3 regions of the Cobetia sp. 4B genome follow, and region 1 is predicted to be linked to each of the others. Evidence: predicted binding sites of a transcription regulator. Region 1 holds the regulator's gene; each other region holds the start of a gene.
The links. The regulator PhoB, encoded in region 1, activates phosphate uptake and scavenging genes when phosphate is short. The targets are predictions, from matches to a motif close to TGTCATANNNNTGTCANA.
Positions count from the first base shown of each region.

Region 1 (6,683 bases):
CATCTGCAGCGGCTGGACATACATGGCATTGACGCCCTCGACACTGGCGCAATCGCCCAGCGCCCAGATATGCGGCTGTGAGGTGGCCAGGTGACGGTCGACACGGATGCCGTCGCCGCCGGCGCTCAGGCCCGCGGCCTGCGCCAGACGAATGCGCGGCGCCAGCCCGGTGGCCAGCAGAACCACGGAGCCCGTCAGGCGACGACCGCTCTGCAGGCGCACCTCGACCGGCGCGACCTGACGCTCGGCCTCCTCGCCTGAGCTGGCGGCGATGGTCTCGACCATCTCGCCCTGGCGACGCGTCACGCCGAGCCCATCCAGCGCCGCGCCCAGACGCTGCCCCAGTGCTTGCGGCAGCAGTCCATCCAGCGGAGTTTCCTCCGGCGCGACCAGCGTGACGCGGTGGCCGGCCGCCGTCAGATCATTGGCGTATTCACAGCCGACCAGTCCGGCACCGACAATCACCACGTGCCCGTCTTCCCCGCGCTCGCGGGCCTTCGACAACGTCGCGCAGAAGGCCGCATAGTCGTCGAGGTCATTGATGCTCTGCACGCGTGAGGCCACTTCCGCGGCGACGGGGAAGGGACGACGCGGCGCGGCGCCGAGTGCCAGCACCAGCTCGTCATAGGCCAGACACTCCTCGCCCAGCCATAGCTGGCGGGCATCACCGTCGATGGCAGTGACGCGTTGATGGGTACGCAGCTCGGCATTCAGCTCGTCCACCAGCGCCACCGGCGCCTGACGCGACAGGTCGGTGGCCGACATCTTCTTGGCGAAGGCGGTGGACAGCATCGGCTTGGCGTAATCGTGGCCGCTGTCCTGGCTGATGAGGATCAGCCGGCTGTCCTTGTCACGCGCACGCAGCGCGCGCGCCAGACCAATGCCCGCCATGCCGGTACCAATGATGACAAGGGTGCGAGGGTCGTGCATGGCACCATCTCCTGAGATCGATCCGAAGGAAGCGCTGATGAAAGAGCGCCAGCAGCGTCCGTCATGAACGCCGATGAATGCGCCCAGCATACCAGCCCGCCAGCAGTGCAGGCATGCCTGAGCGGGAGGCCTTGCCGCCCGGCCATGCTAGACTCGCCATTTCGTCATCCTGACAGGGAATTCACCGTGGTCCGATGCCCAGCAGGCGAGCCTCATCGCGCAGCGCTCACGCCACAGACCTCCACCTGTGAGGCGCCTCATTCGTCAGCCGAGCCCCTATGCCAGCCTGCGCCTCGCTGGCCTTTGCCCACGCGCGTCATGCCCGCTGCTTCGGCGGCGGTGCGCCGTCATTGGCAGCCGGCTGCCGCACTGCAAGGTGTCATGCCGGCCGGCTGGTGGGCGTGGCTCTCCTCGTCGGACTCGCTGACCCAGCGTCTTGCCAGCGCCATGAAGCAGCAGGATGAACGCGATGGCCAGCCCATTCAGGGCCTGCGCGTGCGCCTGCTGCTGCAGGACACCGGCCCCGCGCGGCTGGATGAGGCACGCCTGCTGGGCATCGGCCCACGCCGGCATGTCTGGCGACGCGAAGTGGCGCTCTGTCATGGCGATACGCCATGGGTGATCGCACGCTCGCTGGCGGCGCTGGACCTGGCTCACGGTCATCGCCTCTCGACGCTGGGCGAGCGCTCGCTGGGCCATTGGCTGTTTCGCCAGCCCGACCTGACCCGCAGCGCCATCGATGTCAGCCGCGCCCCGCTGGTGCTTTCGAGCCCCAGGCCGCTGGCCCGCACCACCAGCCTGTGGATGCGCCGCTCGATGTTCTCGCATGGTCGCTTCAAGGTGCTGGTGCAGGAGGGCTTCACGCCGGCCTTCCAGCACGCGCTGCAGCTGGCCTGAGCCTTGCGCCCGACTGGCCTCGTTTCTCTCTTCCCTTGCCCACTACCACCCGCCCAGGAGTCCCGATGACCGCGTCATCCACTTCCGCCGCTTCGCGTCCTTCCAGACTGGCCGACTACCTCGCCCTGACACGGCTGGACCGCCCCATCGGCACCTGGCTGCTGATGTGGCCGACCCTGTGGGCACTGTGGCTGGCGGCAGATGGCATTCCCGAGCGCACGACCCTGCTGATCTTCATCGCCGGGGTCTATCTGATGCGCGCCGCCGGCTGCGTCATCAACGACTACGCCGACCGCCATTGGGACAAGCATGTCGAGCGCACGCGAGACCGGCCGCTGACCTCGGGTCGCATTTCGGAGCGCGAGGCGCTGACGCTGTTCGGGGGGCTGGTCGCGGCCGCCTTCGTGCTGGTGTGCTTCACCAACCTGACCACGGTGCTGCTGTCGATCGTCGCCGTGCTGCTGGCGGCCAGCTATCCGTTCATGAAGCGCTTCCATCATCTGCCCCAGGTGGTGCTGGGCGCCGCCTTCGGCTGGGCGATTCCGATGGCGTTCGCCGCGACGCTGGAGGAGGTACCGACCTACGGCTGGTGGCTGTTCGCGGCCAATCTGATGTGGACGGTGGCCTACGACACCGCCTACGCGATGGTCGATCGCAACGACGACCTCAAGGTGGGCATCAAGTCCACCGCCGTGCTGTTCGGGCGTGCCGACAAGCTGATGATCGGCCTGTTGCAGCTGGGCATGCTGGCGGTGCTGATCGGCATCGGCCTGCAGCTGGCGCTGGGCATCTTCTACTGGCTGGGGCTGGCCGCCGCCGCCGTCACCTTCGTCTGGCAGCAACGTCTGATCCGTGAGCGTGAGCGTGCGCCCTGCTTCCAGGCCTTCCTCAACAATCATTGGACAGGTCTGCTGATCTTCGCCGGTATCGCCCTGGCGACCTGGCCGATGAGCTGACTCCTGCATAAACATTAGTATTATTTAATTTAAAGCGACCTCTGCCCTCTGTTGCTCCCCAGCCCACGGTTCATGCCTGCCTGCCGCGCCTCCAAGGCGGCTGGCAGGCTTGCGTGCAAGCTGCCATGCTGGCAGTTGTCATCTCGTTGTCATATAAGCGGGTTGTAATCGTCATCGACTTGTCATTCTGGCGCGTGCGCCGACTGCTGCATGGGATCTAGCGATGAGCTCCAAGACCGTACTGATTGTCGACGATGAATCCTCGATTCGCGAGATGATCGCCGTTGCCCTCGAAATGGCGGATTACCGCGTGCTGGAGGCAGACAATGCCCAGGACGCCCACGCCATTGTCGTCGATGAAAAGCCCGATCTGCTGTTGCTGGACTGGATGATGCCGGGCACCAGTGGCCTGGAGCTCGCGCGGCGCCTCAAGCGTGACGAGACCACCTCGGAGCTGCCGATCATCCTGTTGACCGCCAAGGGCGAGGAAGACAACAAGATTCAAGGCCTGGAAGCCGGGGCCGACGACTACATCACCAAGCCCTTCTCGCCGCGCGAGCTGGTCGCCCGTCTCAAGGCCGTGCTGCGTCGCACCACTCCCAAGGGAGTCGAGGAGGCGGTGGAAGTCGAGGGCCTGATGCTCGACCCGGCCAGCCACCGCGTCACCGCCCACGGCAACTCGCTGGATGTCGGCCCGACCGAATATCGCCTGCTGCAGTTCTTCATGACGCATCAGGAGCGTGCCTACACGCGCAGCCAGCTGCTCGACCAGGTATGGGGCGGCAACGTCTATGTCGAGGAGCGCACCGTGGACGTGCACATCCGTCGCCTGCGCAAGGCGCTGGGCACAGGCCATCAGCATCTGATCCAGACCGTCCGCGGCACCGGTTACCGCTTCAGCGCTCAGGCCTGAGGGATTCATGCGCTATTGGACCAACGAGCTATGGCGCCTCGGCTACCTTGCCGGTGGCTTCGGCCTGATCGGTGGCCTGCTGGGCCATCTGGGCTGGGGCCTGGCGCTGGGCCTTTCGCTGTATCTGTTCGTCCATCTCAAGCACTTGAAGAGCCTCTACACCTGGCTGATCACCAATCCCCATGAAGAGCCGCCTCCCGGCGATGGCGTCTGGGGAGACCTGCTCGATCGTCTCTACCGCTACCAGAAGGGCCAGCGTCAGGCTCAGGAGCGACTGCGCAGCATCCTCAACCGTATCCAGGAATCCTCCGAGGCCATGCGCGACGGCCTGGTGATGCTGGACAACCACGGTGACATGGAATGGTGGAACAGCGCTGCCGAGCAGCTGGTCGGTCTCAAGGCCAGCCACGACCGTGGCCAGCACATCACCAACTATCTGCGTGACCCCGTCTTCATCGACTACTTCAATCGGCTGGCCTACCGCGAGCCGCTGACACTCCAGTCGCCGCTGTCTGACAACCTGACGCTGCAGATCTCCATCACCCTGTTCGGTGACAACGAGCGTCTGGTCATGCTGCGTGACGTCACCCGCCTCTATCGTCTTGAAGAGATGCGCCGCGACTTCGTGGCCAATGTCTCCCATGAGCTGCGCACGCCGCTGACGGTACTGGCCGGCTATCTCGAGACCTACTCCGATTACGCCGATGACCTGCCACCGCGCTGGCAGCGTGGACTGGGCCAGATGCAGAGCCAGACCGACCGCATGCAGCACCTGGTCGAGGACCTGCTGACCCTGTCACGCCTGGAAACCGACGAGCTGTCCGACAATGGTCGCTGCATCGACATGAGCGCCCTGCTCGGCCATATCCGCGACGACGCCGAAGGCCTGTCCCAGGGGCGCCACACCTTCTCCATCGAGGCCGATGCCTGCCTGTCTCTGCGCGGTGAGGAGCAGGAGCTGCGCAGCGCGATCTCGAATCTGGTCTTCAATGCGGTGCGCTACACCCCCGAAGACTGTCACATCACCCTGCGCTGGAAGGCGGATGACCAGGGCCTGCTGGTCGAGGTGGAAGATGACGGGGACGGCATCGACCCGGTCCACCTGCCGCGCCTGACCGAGCGCTTCTACCGCATCGACAAGGGCCGCAGCACCGCCACGGGAGGCACCGGCCTCGGGCTTGCCATCGTCAAGCATGTGCTGATTCGCCATCAGGGCCATCTGGAGATCGACAGCCACCCCGGCGAGGGCGCGCGCTTCCGCTGTCACTTCCCCGACGAGCGTGCCTGTCAGGCGAGCGCTCCCCAGGCCAGCAGTGCGCTAGCCCAGTGATGGGCTGATTCCGTGATGATCTGACCCGGACGCCAGCCCAACGCAGAACGCCCCGCAGCCACCTCGAAAGGAGGCGTCTGCGGGGCGTTTCGTTTGGTCAATCAGACGACGCTGCGGCTATTTCAGCGACGTGCCAACTTAGCGACGAATCAGTTCAGCGACAAGCCAGCTCTGCGACAGGCTGTCTCAACGACGCGGTGCCGGCAACTGACGGTAGTGGCTCTGCCACATCAGTACCGCCCCGGCGACGGCGCCCGGGATGAACAGCAGATTGGCCAGCGGCACCAGCGTCATGACGAACACCGCGGCGCCGAAGGTCAGTGAGGGCCACCAGCGCGCCTTGAGGCGCTGCTTCATGTCACCGAAGCTGACCTGATGGTTGTCCATCGGGTAGTCGAGGTACTGGATCGACATGCTCCAGGCCGAGAACAGTCCCCACAACAGCGGCGAGAGCAGGTTCAGGCCCGGGATGAAGCCGATGATGAACAGCGCGATCATGCGCGGGATGAAGTAGCCCAGCTTGGCCATTTCACGCCCCAGCGAGTCGACGCCGATCTTCATCAGGCCACGATCATCGTCGATCAGGGTGCCATCCAGACGATGCTCGACCTTCTCGGCCAGAATGCCGTAGAAGGGCGCGGCGATCAGGTTGGTCACCAGGCTGAAGGTGAAGAACACCACCAGCAACAGACTCACCACCAGCACCGGCCAGATCAACCAGCTGAGCCAGTCCAGCCACGCCGGAACCTTGAGCATCCAGTAATCGATCCAGCCACCGAACTGGTTGAACAACACCCACAGCGTGATGCTGTAGAGCACCAGGTTGATCGCCAGCGGTACGAATACGAAGCGGCGCAGCCCGGGGGTATAGACCATGCGGGTCCCGCGGACCAGCGCCGATACGGCATCAATCATGCGACGTCCTCGTCATCTCAAAAGAACCGGCCAGCCAGCGGGCTGGCCGGAGCCACACCCTAGCACTCCCGCCTGCGCGGCGCAGCTGTCGGCCGCCTGACACCGCTCGCGCTCCCACGACGCAATCGCCCCGCGACCTGCCGGTAAGCAGGAGCGGGGCGAAAGACGCTACACAGGGGCAGGGAAGCGCGTCAGCTCACTTCTTGTCCAGGTCCTGCGGCTTCAGGTCATGGGTATCGGTGTGACGCACATCCACGCCCTTGACCAGGAAGATGACGTACTCGGCCAGGTTGTCGGCGTGGTCACCGATGCGCTCCAGCGCACGCAGAATCCACATCACGTTGAGCACCGGCGTGATCTGACGCGCATCTTCCATCATGAAAGTCATCAGCGAGCGCATCGCGCTCTGATATTCCAGATCCACCGAGGCGTCTTCACGCAGCACCTTGAGGGCAAGGTCGGTATCGAAGCGCGCGAAGGCCGTCAGGGAGTCACGCACCATGCTGCGCACGTGCTGACTGAGATGACGCACCTCGACCATGCCGCGCGGGCTCTGGCCGTTCTCGACCAGCGAGATGGCGTTGCGGGCGATCTTGCTCGATTCATCACCGATACGCTCGAGATCGGAGGTGGCGCGGATGACGGCCAGCACCAGGCGCAGGTCGGAGGCCGCCGGCTGACGGCGGGCCAGCACCCGGGTGCACTCGTCATCGATCTTGAGCTGCATGTCGTTGACAGCCTT
Region 1 covers NZ_CP059843.1:4,244,819-4,251,501, forward strand. Annotated here, with positions in the region: gene H2O77_RS17455 (FAD-dependent oxidoreductase) at 1-930, opposite strand, end outside; gene H2O77_RS17460 (chorismate lyase) at 1,249-1,827, shown strand; gene ubiA (4-hydroxybenzoate octaprenyltransferase) at 1,893-2,783, shown strand; gene phoB (phosphate regulon transcriptional regulator PhoB) at 3,007-3,696, shown strand; gene phoR (phosphate regulon sensor histidine kinase PhoR) at 3,704-5,026, shown strand; gene cysZ (sulfate transporter CysZ) at 5,213-5,941, opposite strand; gene phoU (phosphate signaling complex protein PhoU) at 6,138-6,683, opposite strand, start outside.

Region 2 (6,683 bases), 220 kb from region 1:
GTTGTCGTCACAGGCGGCGATGATCTGCTCACGCGTCAGGCGTGAACCACCGCGCAGGTAATCCATGCCCGGGCCGGTGACCTTGGTGGCGATCTTGACCTGATCACGATTGCCGCGTGTCGCCAGCCAGCTGCCGATGTATTCCTCGGTGCGGCCCTGGGTCTCGCCATTCGGGGGCACCGGGTACATCTCGGCGGTATCGATGAAGTCGATGCCAGCGTCTAGCGCACGGTCCAGCTGTTGGTGGGCATCGGCTTCGCTGTTCTGCTCGCCGAAGGTCATGGTGCCAAGGCATAGCAGACTGACGTCGATGCCAGTACGGCCAAGAGCTCTACGTTGCATGCAGGATTCCCCTATCGGGTAGGTGTCAATGTAGCGGGCAGGACGAGTGCTTCCAGCACGCGCGTGGCGCGCGGTTCGCGCGCGTACTTTACCCCAAGGATGGCGCACATATTAGCAGCGTAACAAAAACCCACAAGGCGGGCTTGAGTCCCCCCGATTGCGCGAGTATGCTTGGCGCCCCGCTGTCAGGGGAGCAGTCTTTCTAGGCCGCCCGCAAGGGCAAACTGACAGTGTTGGCAAGGAGAATAGCGTCGCGGGCTCAGGATCGGGCCAGGACACGGCGTCACCCCTCTTATTCTGTATCAAGGTTACTCGTCATGCCGCAGGCCCCAACCCTGATGACTGGACTGAAATACCGCCTGGCGGAGCGTCTGTTCCACGCCTCCTGGCTGTCCGGCTCTCAGCAGAAGCATCGTCTGACCATGCGTCTGTTCAATCACTGCGCCAATGCCGGTCACACCGGTGCGTTGTCATTGTACGGGCACATGCTGTTCCAGCGCGGCAACTCCGCTCAGGAAAAGGCCAAGGGCGCGCGTTTCGTCATCAAGGCCGCGCAGGCCGGCGACGTGCATGCCCAGTATCAGGCGGCGCGTATCTATGAGTATGGCTGTGCCCAGTATCAGAGCGATCCGGCCAAGGCCGTGACCTGGTACGCACGTGCCGCCGAGTGCCGCCATGCTCTCGCGGCCCAGCGCCTGGCGCGTGCCTATCGTGAAGGCTCCCTCGGTCTGGCGGTCTGTCCGCACAAGGCCGAGCAGTGGGAAGCCCACGCCCGCACGGGTGGTGACGCAGACCTGCACTGACCTGATGTACCAGCTGCTGTACTGCCCTCGCTGCCACTGACAACGCCCTCTTCGTGAGGGCGTTGTCGTCTCTGGCCCTACCGCGCGCGTCTCTTGAACGTGATGCCAGCGTGATGGAGCAGATCGACCTGATGCCTGCGTTGACAGCGTCGCGCTCAGGACTCGCCAAGCAGGGGGCAATTCCCGTAACCTGAGGACATTCAACCTCTTCTCGCCCGGGCCCTGTCTGCCTGAGATACCTTGGGAGATTCGTGTGACGCTGCCTATTCTGCTCGATATTGAAGCCTCCGGCTTTGGCCGTGGTAGCTATCCGATCGAGATCGGGCTGGCGCGTGCCGACGGCAGCAGTTGCGCCTTCCTGATACAGCCTCTTGATGAGTGGGTGCATTGGGACCCCAAGGCCGAGCTGTTGCACGGCATCTCACGGGCGCGGCTGGCACGCGAAGGGCGGCCAGTGCGTGAGGTGGCGCAGTGGGTCAATGATGAGCTGGGTGAGGCGGGAATCGCCTATAGCGACAGCTGGGGCTACGACAATACCTGGCTCTCGCTGCTGTTCTATCATGCCGGCATGCTGCCGCGCTTTCGTCTCGAGGCGCTCAGACGGCTGCTCGATGAGGAGCAGCTGAATTGCTGGGCGGAGCTCAAGGAAGCGGTGATCGCCGAGGGTGGCATCCAGCGCCATCGCGCCGGAGACGACGCCCGTCTGCTGCAACTCACCTGGCAGAAAGCCCAGTCGATCGGGCGAAGCGAATAAGCCTCCGCCGGATGCCTCGGGGTCTACGCCTGGCGGCATGAGCGACACTGCTGTCAGGCCGGGTGTTGTCAGGCGGAGCAGTGAGCACGAGATAGCGCCAATAAAGCCAAAAAAGCGGCAGCCCACTGGGCTGCCGCTTTTTCATGCTGTCGCTTTTTTCATGCTGTTGATGTCTTCAGCGTCATGATGAGGCTCAGGCGCCCGTCACCGCCAGCAACACCTTGCCGGTGCTGGCGTTGTCCTGCACATAGGCATGCGCGGCATCGGCTTCCTGGATCGGCCAGCTCTTGTCGATATGCGGGCGCAGCTCACCCCGCGCCAGGCGTGGCCACACATGCACGTAGAGCGCATCCAGCACCATGCCCTTGCCATCGGGGGAGCGCGAACGCAGGGTCGAGCCGATCAGGCGCTGGCGCTTCATCAGCATGCGACCCAGATCCAGCTCATCCATGCGCCCGCCCATCAGGCCGATCAATACCATGCGACCATCCTGCTTCAGCACCTGCTGATTGTCGGCCAGATAGCCGCCGCCCACCGGGTCGAGAATCATGTCGGCGCCGCCCCAGTCGTTCACGGCCTCCACGAAGCTGCCATCGTGGCGATTCCAGCCGGCATCCGCGCCGAGGCGCAGGCAGGTCTCCAGCTTCTCCTGGCTACCGACGGTCACGAAGCACGGATGCCCGAACAGCCCGCACAGCTGGATGGCGGTGGTACCGATGCCGCTGGCACCGGCGTGCAGCAGCACGCGCTCCTTGTGCTTGAGATTGCCCTCGATGAACAGGTTCAGCCAGGCGGTGGCGAACATCTCCGGCAGGGCGGCGGCGTCTCGCAGGCTATAGCCCTCCGGCACCGGCAGCACCTGCAGGGCGTTGACGACCACCTCCTCGGCATAGCCGCCACCGGACAGCAGCGCACAGACCGGATCACCGACCTTGAAGCGCTCGACGTGGCGGCCAACTTCACGAATGGTGCCACTGACCTCCAGTCCCAGGATCTGACTGGCACCTTCGGGTGGCGGATATTGGCCGGCACGCTGCATCAGGTCGGCGCGGTTGACGCCGGCCCAGGCCACCTCGATACGCACCTCGTCCGAGGCGATCCCGTGCGGGGCCTCGGTTTCCTGCCAGACCAGTGATTCATTCTCGACGGCTATCGCAAACATTCGCTCTCTCCTTGGCGTGGCAGTCGCGCTGCCTGTTCGTACGCGGATGATCTCCGTGCCGGGGCGCATCGGCCGCGGATCACGTGGGCGACTGTCATCTCACTGTACGGGGACTGTGACGCATCTGTCATGAAGTGGCGCGAACCTGACGTGATATCAAGCCCCATGATCCAGACATCGCGTTCCGCACTCCGTGCGGCCAAGGAGAGAGCATGATCGATACTGCCCGCGTCATCGCTGCCAAGTATCCTGCCTTTGCCAAACGTCACCCGCTGATCCGGCGGCCAGCTCTGGCCATGCTGCGGCGCCTGGTGCATGAGGGCGAGATCAATGCCTTCCTCGGCGAGAACTCGGACCAGCGCGGTTTCGACTTCATTGACCGCGTGCTCGATCACTTCTCCTTCGGCTACTCGGTGTCCTCGCGGGAGCGCGAGAACATTCCGGCCTACGGGCGTGTCGTCATCGTCGCCAACCATCCGCTGGGGTCACTGGATGGCCTCGCGCTGCTCAAGCTGGTCGGCGAAGTGCGCCGCGACGTCAAGATCGTCGCCAACGACATCCTGATGAAGGTCGAGCCGCTGGCACCCTTGCTGCTGCCGCTGGACAACCTCAGTCGCCGTGGCTATCGCAAGAGCAGTGGTCAGATCTGCGATGCGCTGATGAATGAAGAGGCCGTGATCATCTTCCCGGCCGGCGAGGTCTCGCGTGCAGGCCCGACCGGGCCACGCGATGGCAAGTGGCTGTCGGGTTTCCTGCATTTCGCGCGCAAGACCAATGCGCCGGTGCTGCCTATCCACGTCAGCGGGCGCAACTCGACGCTCTTCTATGCGCTGTCGTCGATCAACCGCAGCTTCGGCACGCCCCTGCTGGCCCATGAGATGTTTCGCCAGCGCGAGCGTCAGCTCAAGCTGCGCATCGGCGAGCTGATTCCGCTGGAGCGCCTCGACAGTGATGCCCTCAATACCAACGCCAAGACGCGCCTGCTGCGCAAGCACCTGTATCGCATCGGGCGCGGCAAGCGTGGCCTGTTCGTGACCGAGAAGGCCATCGGCCATCCCGAGGAGCGCCAGGCGCTGCGTGAGGAACTGACGCCCTGTGAACTGCTGGGCGAGACCCGCGACGGCAAGAAGATCTATCTGTTCGATGCCTTCCCCGGCTCCAGCGTGATGCGCGAGATCGGTCGTCTGCGCGAGATCAGTTTCCGGCGGGTCGGCGAGGGCACCGGTGAGCGGCGCGATATCGATCGCTATGACGCCCACTACCGGCATCTGGTGTTGTGGGATGACGCCGATCTCGAGATCGCCGGTGCCTATCGCATCGGTGAGGTACGCAAGATCATGGCGGCACATGGCGAGAAGGGGCTCTACAGCCCGACCCTGTTCCGCTTCACGCCCGAGATGTTCGAGCGCATGCAGGGCGGCCTGGAGCTGGGGCGCAGCTTCGTGCAGCCGCGTTACTGGGGGCGGCGCAGCCTCGATTACCTGTGGCAGGGGCTGGGCGCCTATCTGCGCTGTCATCCCGAGATTCGCTGGCTGTTCGGCCCGGTCACGCTCTCCAACAGCTATCCGGAGGCCGCCAGGGCACTGATCGTCAGCTACTACCGTCACTATTACGGGGATGATGAGGGGCTGGCGCGCGCGCGGGCACCGGTCGCCCAGAGCGTGCCGGGCAGCGCCGCCCATGAAGCGGAGCGCCTGTTTGATGGTCAGGACGCCGATGGCGATTTCCGCCGCCTGCGTGCCCAGCTGGATGCGATGGGCGTGACGGTGCCGACGCTCTACAAGCAGTACGCCGAGGTCACCGAGCCCGGTGGCACCCGCTTCCTCGATTTCAGTGTCGACGCCGATTTCGGTTACTGCATCGACGGCCTGGTGATGGTCGATGTCGAGCAGGTCACCGCCAGCAAGCGGGCGCGCTATATCGGAAAACCCGTTCAGCAGCAGGCCGCCTCGGACGACGCCGTTGAGGTTGTTAGCGAGACGGTGCTGAGCTGAGGCGCACTGCTGAAAGAGCACGCTGAGCTGAGACGGCCGCTCGCAGAGCCACTCCCCATGGCGCCGGCATCATGCGCTTGATGGGGAGTGACGCGCCAGCCTGTCAGGTCTCAGGTCTCAGGTCTCGGGCGCCAGACGCTTCAGCAGGGGCGCGATCTCGCGCTCGCTGATCAGACGCGCGCGAGTGTCCGCATCGAGGAAGCCCGCCTCGACGGTGCGGTCCAGGAACTCGAGCAGGGGCGCGAAGAAGCCGTCACTGTCGAGGACGGCGATCGGCTTGGCGTGAAAGCGCAGATACTGCCAGGTCCAGGTCTCGAACAATTCCTCCAGGGTGCCAATCCCGCCGGGCAGGGTCACGAAGGCATCCGCCAGCGCGGCCATCTGCGCCTTGCGCTCGTGCATGTCCGCCACCTCGATCAAGCGCGTCAGACCGGTATGCGCCTTCTCGTTGCGTACCAGTGCCTGGGGGATCACGCCGATCACCTCACCGCCCGCTGCCAGCGCGGCATCTGCCAACGCCCCCATCAGCCCGGCGCGCGCGCCTCCGTAGACCAGTCCCCAGCCGCGCTCGGCGATGGCCGTGCCCAGGGCTTCGGCCAGTTGGCGGTGCTGTGGGGAGACGCCCTCGCGGGAGCCCAGATAGACACAGATGCGATGCATGTTGCTCTCCTGAATGTTTCTCGGCGGCGCTCACTGCTGGCTGCCGTGCCTTGATGTCATGTCCTGCCTATCCTACGCGAGTTGTGCGGCGACGCTATGACGCCGGTGAGGAACTCGGCATTGCCCCGTGGCCAACGCGGGCGCGTGCTGACTTTCGGCGTTGTCGCCTGCATTCGCGGGCCTGCTCTGCTACCCTTGCCGCCCCCGCAGGCGACGGCTGGCGGGCGCTGGCGCCCCGTGAGCTTGCATCGGGATGCGCCCCAACTCATCGCGACGTCGTCTTCGACGGACGCGGAACAACAAGGCAGGAGAGGCAGATGGCGCAGGTGCGCGGACGCTTTGCCAGTCGGCTGGGCTTCTTGATGGCCGCCGCTGGTTCGGCAGTAGGACTTGGCAACGTCTGGGGCTTTCCGTCCCAGACGGCCAACAACGGAGGCGGGGCCTTCGTGGTGATGTATCTGGTGCTGGCCTTCCTGCTGGCATGGCCGGCCTTGATGGCCGAGCTGGTCATCGGCCGCCATGGTCAGGCCAACATCGTCACCAGCATGAGTCTCGGTCGAGGCATCACCAAGCGTTTCGGCGCGTTGGCGGGCTGGGCGGGCATGCTGACCGCCAGTCTGATTCTGGCCTTCTATGCCATCGTCGCGGGCTGGCTGCTGGGCTATACCGCCGCGCCGGTCAGCGAGGCGCTGGGCATGAGCTCCGCCGCCAGCTGGCTGACCACCTTCGACTTCACGCGCAATGTCTCGCTGACGGCGGTCTTCCTCGCGTTGACGATGGCGATCGTGGTCGGTGGTGTGCGCGGCGGGATCGAGAAGTGGTCCACGCGTCTGATGCCGCTGTTGCTGATGCTGCTGGTCGGGCTGATCGGCTACGTGCTGACCCTGCCGGGCGCCGATGAAGGCCTGAGTGTCTATCTGACGCCGCAGTGGGGCCGCATCTTCGATGCCGACCTGATGCTGAGCGCG
Region 2 covers NZ_CP059843.1:4,023,482-4,030,164, reverse strand. Annotated here, with positions in the region: gene H2O77_RS16505 (NADP(H)-dependent aldo-keto reductase) at 1-342, opposite strand, end outside; gene H2O77_RS16500 (sel1 repeat family protein) at 660-1,145, shown strand; gene H2O77_RS16495 (hypothetical protein) at 1,393-1,899, shown strand; gene H2O77_RS16490 (NAD(P)H-quinone oxidoreductase) at 2,093-3,061, opposite strand; gene H2O77_RS16485 (lysophospholipid acyltransferase family protein) at 3,274-5,055, shown strand; gene H2O77_RS16480 (TIGR00730 family Rossman fold protein) at 5,173-5,715, opposite strand; gene H2O77_RS16475 (sodium-dependent transporter) at 6,033-6,683, shown strand, end outside.
Region 2: a site for PhoB is predicted at 3,176-3,193, ahead of H2O77_RS16490 (NAD(P)H-quinone oxidoreductase). Genes of this name have one in related genera too.

Region 3 (6,683 bases), 820 kb from region 1:
ACATCCACGGCGGACGCGGCGTGACGCTTGGCCCGCGCAACTACATCGGCGTGGCCTACGCCGGCACTCCGGTCTCGATCACGGTGGAAGGCGCCAATATCATGACCCGCAACCTGATGATCTTCGGTCAGGGCGCGATCCGCTGCCATCCTTACGTGCTGGAAGAGCTGGCCGCCAAGGACGCCGATGACCTGAACGCCTTCGACAAGGCCTTCTTCCGCCATGCCGGCCTGATCTTCGGCAACGCAGCACGCGCCTTCACCCAGAGCTTCGGCATCGGCGGCAAGGCCACTGGCTTCGACGTCGTCGCCACGCCCTACGCCAGCCACATCAACCGCTTCAGCGCCGCCTTCTCGCTGTCCGCCGATGCGGCCATGGCAAGCCTCGGCTCCAGCCTCAAGGCGCGCGAGATGTTGTCGGCACGCCTGGGCGACGTGCTCTCCAACCTCTACCTGGCGTCACTGACGCTCAAGCAATGGCACGAATCCGAGGCCTGCGAACACGAAGAGGCGCTGTTCCACTACAGCATGCAGTGGCTGCTGCACCGCGCGGAAAAGGCACTGGATGAGCTGTTCGCCAACCTGCCCAACCGTGCACTCGGCACTACCCTGCGCGTGATCGCCCTGCCGCGTGGCCGTCAGTTCGCCATGCCCAAGGACAGCCTGACGCGCGAGATCGCCCGCGCCGTCTCCACCGACACTGCACTGCGTGCCAAGCTGACCGACAACACCTGGGACGCCCAGGACGAAGGCCAGCAGGACAACGCCCTCGCCCGCTACAACGCGCTGCTCAAGGACTACCCGCGCGCCGAGCCGATCTACAAGGCGCTGGCCAAGGCCTACCACAAGGGCGAGATTCCGGCCGACGCACTGTCACCGGAAGCGCGTATCGAAGCGGCGGTCGAGGCAGGCATCCTGTCCGCCGAGGATGGCGACTTCATGCGCGTCTTCGAAGCCGAGGTACTCGACATGCTGACCGTCGACCACTTCGAATTCGACGCCTTCGTGCGCAAGCCGATGGCGAGTGACGGCACCGCCTCCAACCCGCAGCAGGACGCCGCCTGATGACTGACCGACGCCCGCTTGATCGGCGCAGGAATTGATCGCTGATCACTGATCAGTGATCGCTGAACCACAAAGGCCCCGCTCACTGAGCGGGGCCTTTGTCTTGGTGAGCATGTCATTCGCTTGCGTCATCTCATCCTCAGATATGACGCGCGAAGTGCTCCAGGTCACGCACGAAGGCGTTCTTGTAGGTCTCGAAGTCCTTCGGGCGCGCCTTGAAGGAGCGCTTGATGCGCTCGCGGTCCAGGCGCAGCGGCGCGTCGAGGGCCGCCAGGTTGCCGACACGCGCCGCCGGATTCATGCCGACCAGCTCGCGCGGCTGATCGCCTTGGGCCTCGGCCTCCAGCCAGTCGTTGATGCCGGCGCGACGCAGCACGCTGACCAGTGAGCTGTCGGTGATGCGTACCTGCAGGCGGCCATGATCGGACAGCTGGGAGACCAGCGCGATGCCGTGGTCGTGACCGCGATGCACCGTCGGCGTCGCCCACAGCGCCAGATTCAGGCCACGTGCGTTCTCGTCGAGTACCAGCAGCGCGGCAGAGTGGATGCGCTCGGCATCGTCGACCAGCGCGAACAGGCGCGCCATCTCATTCTCGAACCACACCCCACGCACGCCGGCGTAACTCACCAGCGCATCCAGGCCACCTTCGCGGCCATGGACTTCGGCGCACAGCATCGCCAGACAGGCATCACGTCGGGCACCGGCACTCACTTCAACCACTTTCATCGCGTTCTCCGCCACAGGCATTTTCAGCGCGCAAGACTAGCACACTCGCTCGCCGGCCGCTTATTCCGGCCTTGAGTTGCCCCCGGCGCCTCGCTTGCCAGCCTGAGCCGAGCTGGCGGCGCCACACACTCGCTGCTCATTCACAAACTCAGTCACAAGTTCAGCCATAAGTTCAGCCTCGCTCGAATGAACATCTTCCTGTCACAAAGTTGTAAGGCGGGCGCTATAGAGTCGTCTACGCTTTTCGGACGATCATCAAAAGAACAAGAAAATGTTCACTTGATCGTCGCCATCGATCGTCAGCGGCCAGCGTCCTTCTTCTTTGTTGCGGAAGCTGGCCAGGGGAACCTCTCAGGAGTTTGACCATGCGCCGCCCGACTCATCATGCAAGCACCCGCACGACTGCCACCGCGACTCGTCGCCTCGCCAGCCTCGCGCTGGCCATCGGTTTCGCCTCCGCCTCCGCCAGTGCCCTCGCCGCCACCGAGGTGGAATGGTGGCACGCCATGGGGGGCGGGCTCGGCAAGAAGGTCGACGAGATCGCGGCCGACTTCAACGCAAGCCAGGAGGACTACGTCGTCAAGCCGGTCTTCAAGGGCAACTACTCCGAGACCATGACCTCCGCCATCGCCGCCTTCCGCGCCGGCAAGGGTCCGGACATCGTGCAGATCTTCGAGGTCGGCACCGCCACCATGATGAGCGCCAAGGGCGCGATCGTCCCGGTGCATCAGCTGATGGCAGACTTCGCGCCTAAGGAAGGCACCGCCTTCGACCCGAACGCCTACCTGTCTGCCGTCACCGGCTATTACACCGACACCGACGGCAAGATGCTGTCGATGCCGTTCAACTCCTCCACGCCGGTGACCTACTACAACAAGGACGTGCTGGCCAAGGCGGGCGTCGACTCCCTCCCGCAGACTTGGCAGGAAATGGGCGCCGCGCTCAAGAAGGTCGTCGATTCCGGCGCCGCCAGCTGTGGCCTGACCACCACCTGGCCGTCCTGGGTGATGCTGGAAAACTTCTCGGCGCGCAACGATGTGCCCTTCGCCAGCCAGGCCAATGGCTTCGCCGGCACCGATACCCGCCTTGAATTCAACACGACCGCCGTGGTCGACCACATCCAGCGTCTCGATGACTGGCAGGCCGACAAGCGCTTCGTGTTCGGCGGTCGCTTCGATGACGCGGCACCCAAGTTCTACTCCGGCGAGTGCGCGATGATGATGGGCTCTTCCGCCAGCTATGCCGGCGTCAAGGAAAGCGCCAAGGGCTTCGAGTTCGGCGTGGCACCGCTGCCCTATGACAGCGACGTGATCGAGACACCGCAGAACTCCATCATCGGTGGCGCCTCGCTGTGGGTGCTGTCCGGTCACAGCGATGAGGAATACCAGGGCGTCGCCAAGTTCTTCCAGTACCTCTCAAAGCCTGAAGTGCAGGCCGACTGGCACCAGTTCACCGGCTATCTGCCGATCACGACTGCCGCGGCAGAACTGACGCGCGAACAGGGCTTCTACGCCGAGAACCCGGGCACCGACGTCGCCATCACCCAGATGACCTCCGCGACGCCGACCGAGAACTCCAAGGGCCTGCGCCTGGGCAACATGGTGCAGATTCGTGACGTGATCAATGAAGAGCTGGAGAAGATCTTCTCCGGCAAGGAAAGCGTGCAGGACGGTCTCGACAACGCCGTCAAGCGCGGCGATTCGCTGCTCGAGAAGTTCGAACGCGCCAACGGCTGATCATCGCCACACCGGGGGCGGGCCCATGCCGGGCTCGCCCTCCCGCTATTTTCTCCAGCCAGAGAGCGGAAAGCGCATCCGACATCCGGTGTCCTTTCCCTTCTCTCACGGCTTGATGGCGCAGGAGCGGCCGAGACTTGCCGACTCCGTGCTACCGACGGAACCACCCAGTCCCTCCTTGCTTGCGAGACCCCTGCTGCATGGCCCATTTCAATCGACACCCCATCACGCCCTGGATACTGCTGGCGCCTCAGCTGCTGATCGTGGCCGTGTTCTTCTTCTGGCCGGCCTACCAGGCCATCGAACAGGCCTTCTATGTCGAGGATGCCTTCGGGCTCTCGCGGGAATTCACCGGGCTGAGCAACTTCGTCAGCGTGCTGAGCGAGCCGGAATATCTCACGACACTATGGACGACCACCTATTTCTCCTTTGCGGTAGCCTTCGGCGCCATGGCACTGGCGCTGGGACTGGCCGTACTGGCGGACCGCGTGCTGCGCGGCGCACACGCCTACAAGACCCTGCTGATCTGGCCCTACGCCGTGGCGCCCGCCGTGGCCGGGGTGCTATGGCTGTTCCTGTTCGACCCGACGCTGGGCATTCTGCCGGAGCTGCTGTCCGCCATCGGCATCGACTGGAATCACAAGCTCAATGGCGATCAGGCCATGTTGCTGGTGGTGCTGGCCTCGATCTGGAAGCAGATGAGCTACAACTTCGTGTTCTTCCTCGCAGGTCTCCAGGCGATCCCCAAGAGCCTGCTGGAAGCGGCCGCGATGGACCGCGCCGGCCCCTGGCGGCGTTTCTGGACCATCACCTTCCCGCTGCTCTCGCCGACCAGCTTCTTCCTGCTGGTGATGAACGTGGTCTACGCCTTCTTCGAGACCTTCGGCACCATCGATGCCACCACCCAGGGCGGCCCGGCCGGCTCGACCCGTACCCTGGTCTACAAGGTCTATGAAGATGGTTTCGTCGGGCAGGACCTGGGCTCGAGTGCTGCCCAGTCCGTGCTGTTGATGGTCATCGTCGGCGTGCTGACGCTGATCCAGTTCAAGTATGTCGAGAAGAAGGTGCAGTACTGATGCGCTACAACCGCCCCGGGCTTGATATCGCAAGCCATGCCCTGCTGATCGTCGGCTGCGCACTGTTCTTCCTGCCGGTCTGGATCGCCTTCAGCGCCAGTACCCACGAGATGGGTGACCTCTACTCCAACGTCGCCCCCGTCTGGATCGGCGAGGCTGGCCTGGACAACTATCGCCAGCTGCTGGCAGACCCGGTCAGCAGTCTCGGCGCCGACGTGATGACCCTGCTGTTCAACTCGATGCTGATGGCACTGGGCATCGCCATCGGCAAGATCATCATCTCGGTGCTGGCCGCCTACGCGATCGTCTTCTTCGAGTTCCGCTTCCGCAAGCTGTGCTTCTGGCTGATCTTCATCACCCTGATGCTGCCGGTGGAGGTGCGTATCCTGCCGACCTTCAAGGTGGTGGCCGACCTCAACATGCTGGACAGCTACGCCGGCCTGATCCTGCCGCTGATCGCCAGCGCCACCGCGACCTTCCTACTGCGCCAGTTCTACCTGACCATTCCGGCGGAACTGGTCGAGGCCGCGCGCATCGATGGCGCCGGGCCGTGGCGCTTTCTCAAGGACATCCTGCTGCCGCTGTCGAAGACCAACATCGCGGCACTGTTCGTGATCATGTTCATCTACGGCTGGAATCAGTATCTGTGGCCACTGTTGATCACCACCGATGCCGACTACCTGACCATCGTCGTCAGCCTCAAGCGCATGCTGACCACCGGTGATGGGCTGGTTCCGTGGCAGGACGTCACCGCCACCACGCTGCTGGCCATGGGCCCGCCGGTACTGGTGATCCTGTTCATGCAGCGCTACTTCATCAAGGGCCTGGTGGACAGCGAGAAGTAATCTCGCGCTCCGACCCGCGACACATCGCCCCAAGCCCCCTGATTCCGTTACGTCGTGATGGACAGACTTGCCCGTCACGCCACCGCTCTGGATACACAACTCATGGCAACACTGGCGCTCAAGCAGCTCAAGAAGCAGTACCCCAATGGCTACAAGGCCCTGCATGGCATCGATCTGGCCTTCGGCGAAGGCGAGCTGATCGTCATCGTCGGCCCTTCCGGCTGTGGCAAGTCGACCCTGCTGCGCACTCTGGCGGGCCTGGAGGACATCTCCGAGGGCGATCTGGAGATCAACGGCAAGCGCGTCAATGAGCTGGAACCCGCCGAGCGCGACATCGCGATGGTGTTCCAGAACTACGCGCTCTACCCGCATATGAGCGTGTTCGACAACATGGCCTACGGCCTCAAGAACCGGCGCACGCCCAAGGACGAGATCCAGCAGCGCGTCAGCGAGGCCGCCGAGCTGCTGGGCCTGACCGAGCTGCTCGATCGCCGCCCCAAGCAGCTCTCCGGCGGCCAGCGTCAGCGTGTCGCCATGGGACGCGCCATCGTGCGCAAGCCGCAGGTCTTCCTGTTCGATGAGCCACTCTCGAATCTGGACGCCAAGCTGCGTGTGCAGATGCGTCTCGAGATCCGCCGCCTGCAGAAGCGTCTCAAGGTCACTTCCGTCTACGTGACCCATGATCAGACCGAGGCCATGACCCTGGCAGACCGCCTGGTGGTGATGAATGGCGGCCATGTCGAGCAGTTCGGCACGCCGATGGCGCTCTACGATCAGCCCGCCAGCCAGTTCGTCGCCGGCTTCATCGGCTCGCCGGCGATGAACTTCCTGAGCGCCACCCAGGCAGAGGCAGGCCTTGCGCTGCCGTGTGGCGCAACCATTGCCCTGCAGGGTGAGGGCGAAGGCCTGGCCACGGGTGATGAGCTGACCCTCGGCATTCGCCCCGAGCACCTGCAGGTGCTGGAAGCAACCGACGCCCTGCCCGCAGGGGCCGCGGAGCTTGAGGCGCGCATCGAGCTGGTCGAGCCGCTGGGCGCGGACACCCTGGCGTACTGCCGACTGCAAGGCCAGAGCGAGCCGCTGGTGGTGAGACTGGATGGCGAGCACGCCGTCGCGGAAGAACAGACGCTGCGCCTGGCAATCCTTCCGGCGCGTGCCCATCTGTTCGGCGCCGACGGCAAGCGGCTGGCAACCCGCGAGCAGGCGACAGCGGCCATCGAATGAGCGCTTTCGTA
Region 3 covers NZ_CP059843.1:741,702-748,384, reverse strand. Annotated here, with positions in the region: gene H2O77_RS03145 (acyl-CoA dehydrogenase) at 1-1,064, shown strand, start outside; gene H2O77_RS03140 (hypothetical protein) at 1,204-1,791, opposite strand; gene ugpB (sn-glycerol-3-phosphate ABC transporter substrate-binding protein UgpB) at 2,157-3,527, shown strand; gene ugpA (sn-glycerol-3-phosphate ABC transporter permease UgpA) at 3,728-4,603, shown strand; gene ugpE (sn-glycerol-3-phosphate ABC transporter permease UgpE) at 4,603-5,448, shown strand; gene H2O77_RS03120 (sn-glycerol-3-phosphate import ATP-binding protein UgpC) at 5,551-6,672, shown strand.
Region 3: a site for PhoB is predicted at 1,991-2,008, ahead of ugpB (sn-glycerol-3-phosphate ABC transporter substrate-binding protein UgpB). Genes of this name have one in related genera too.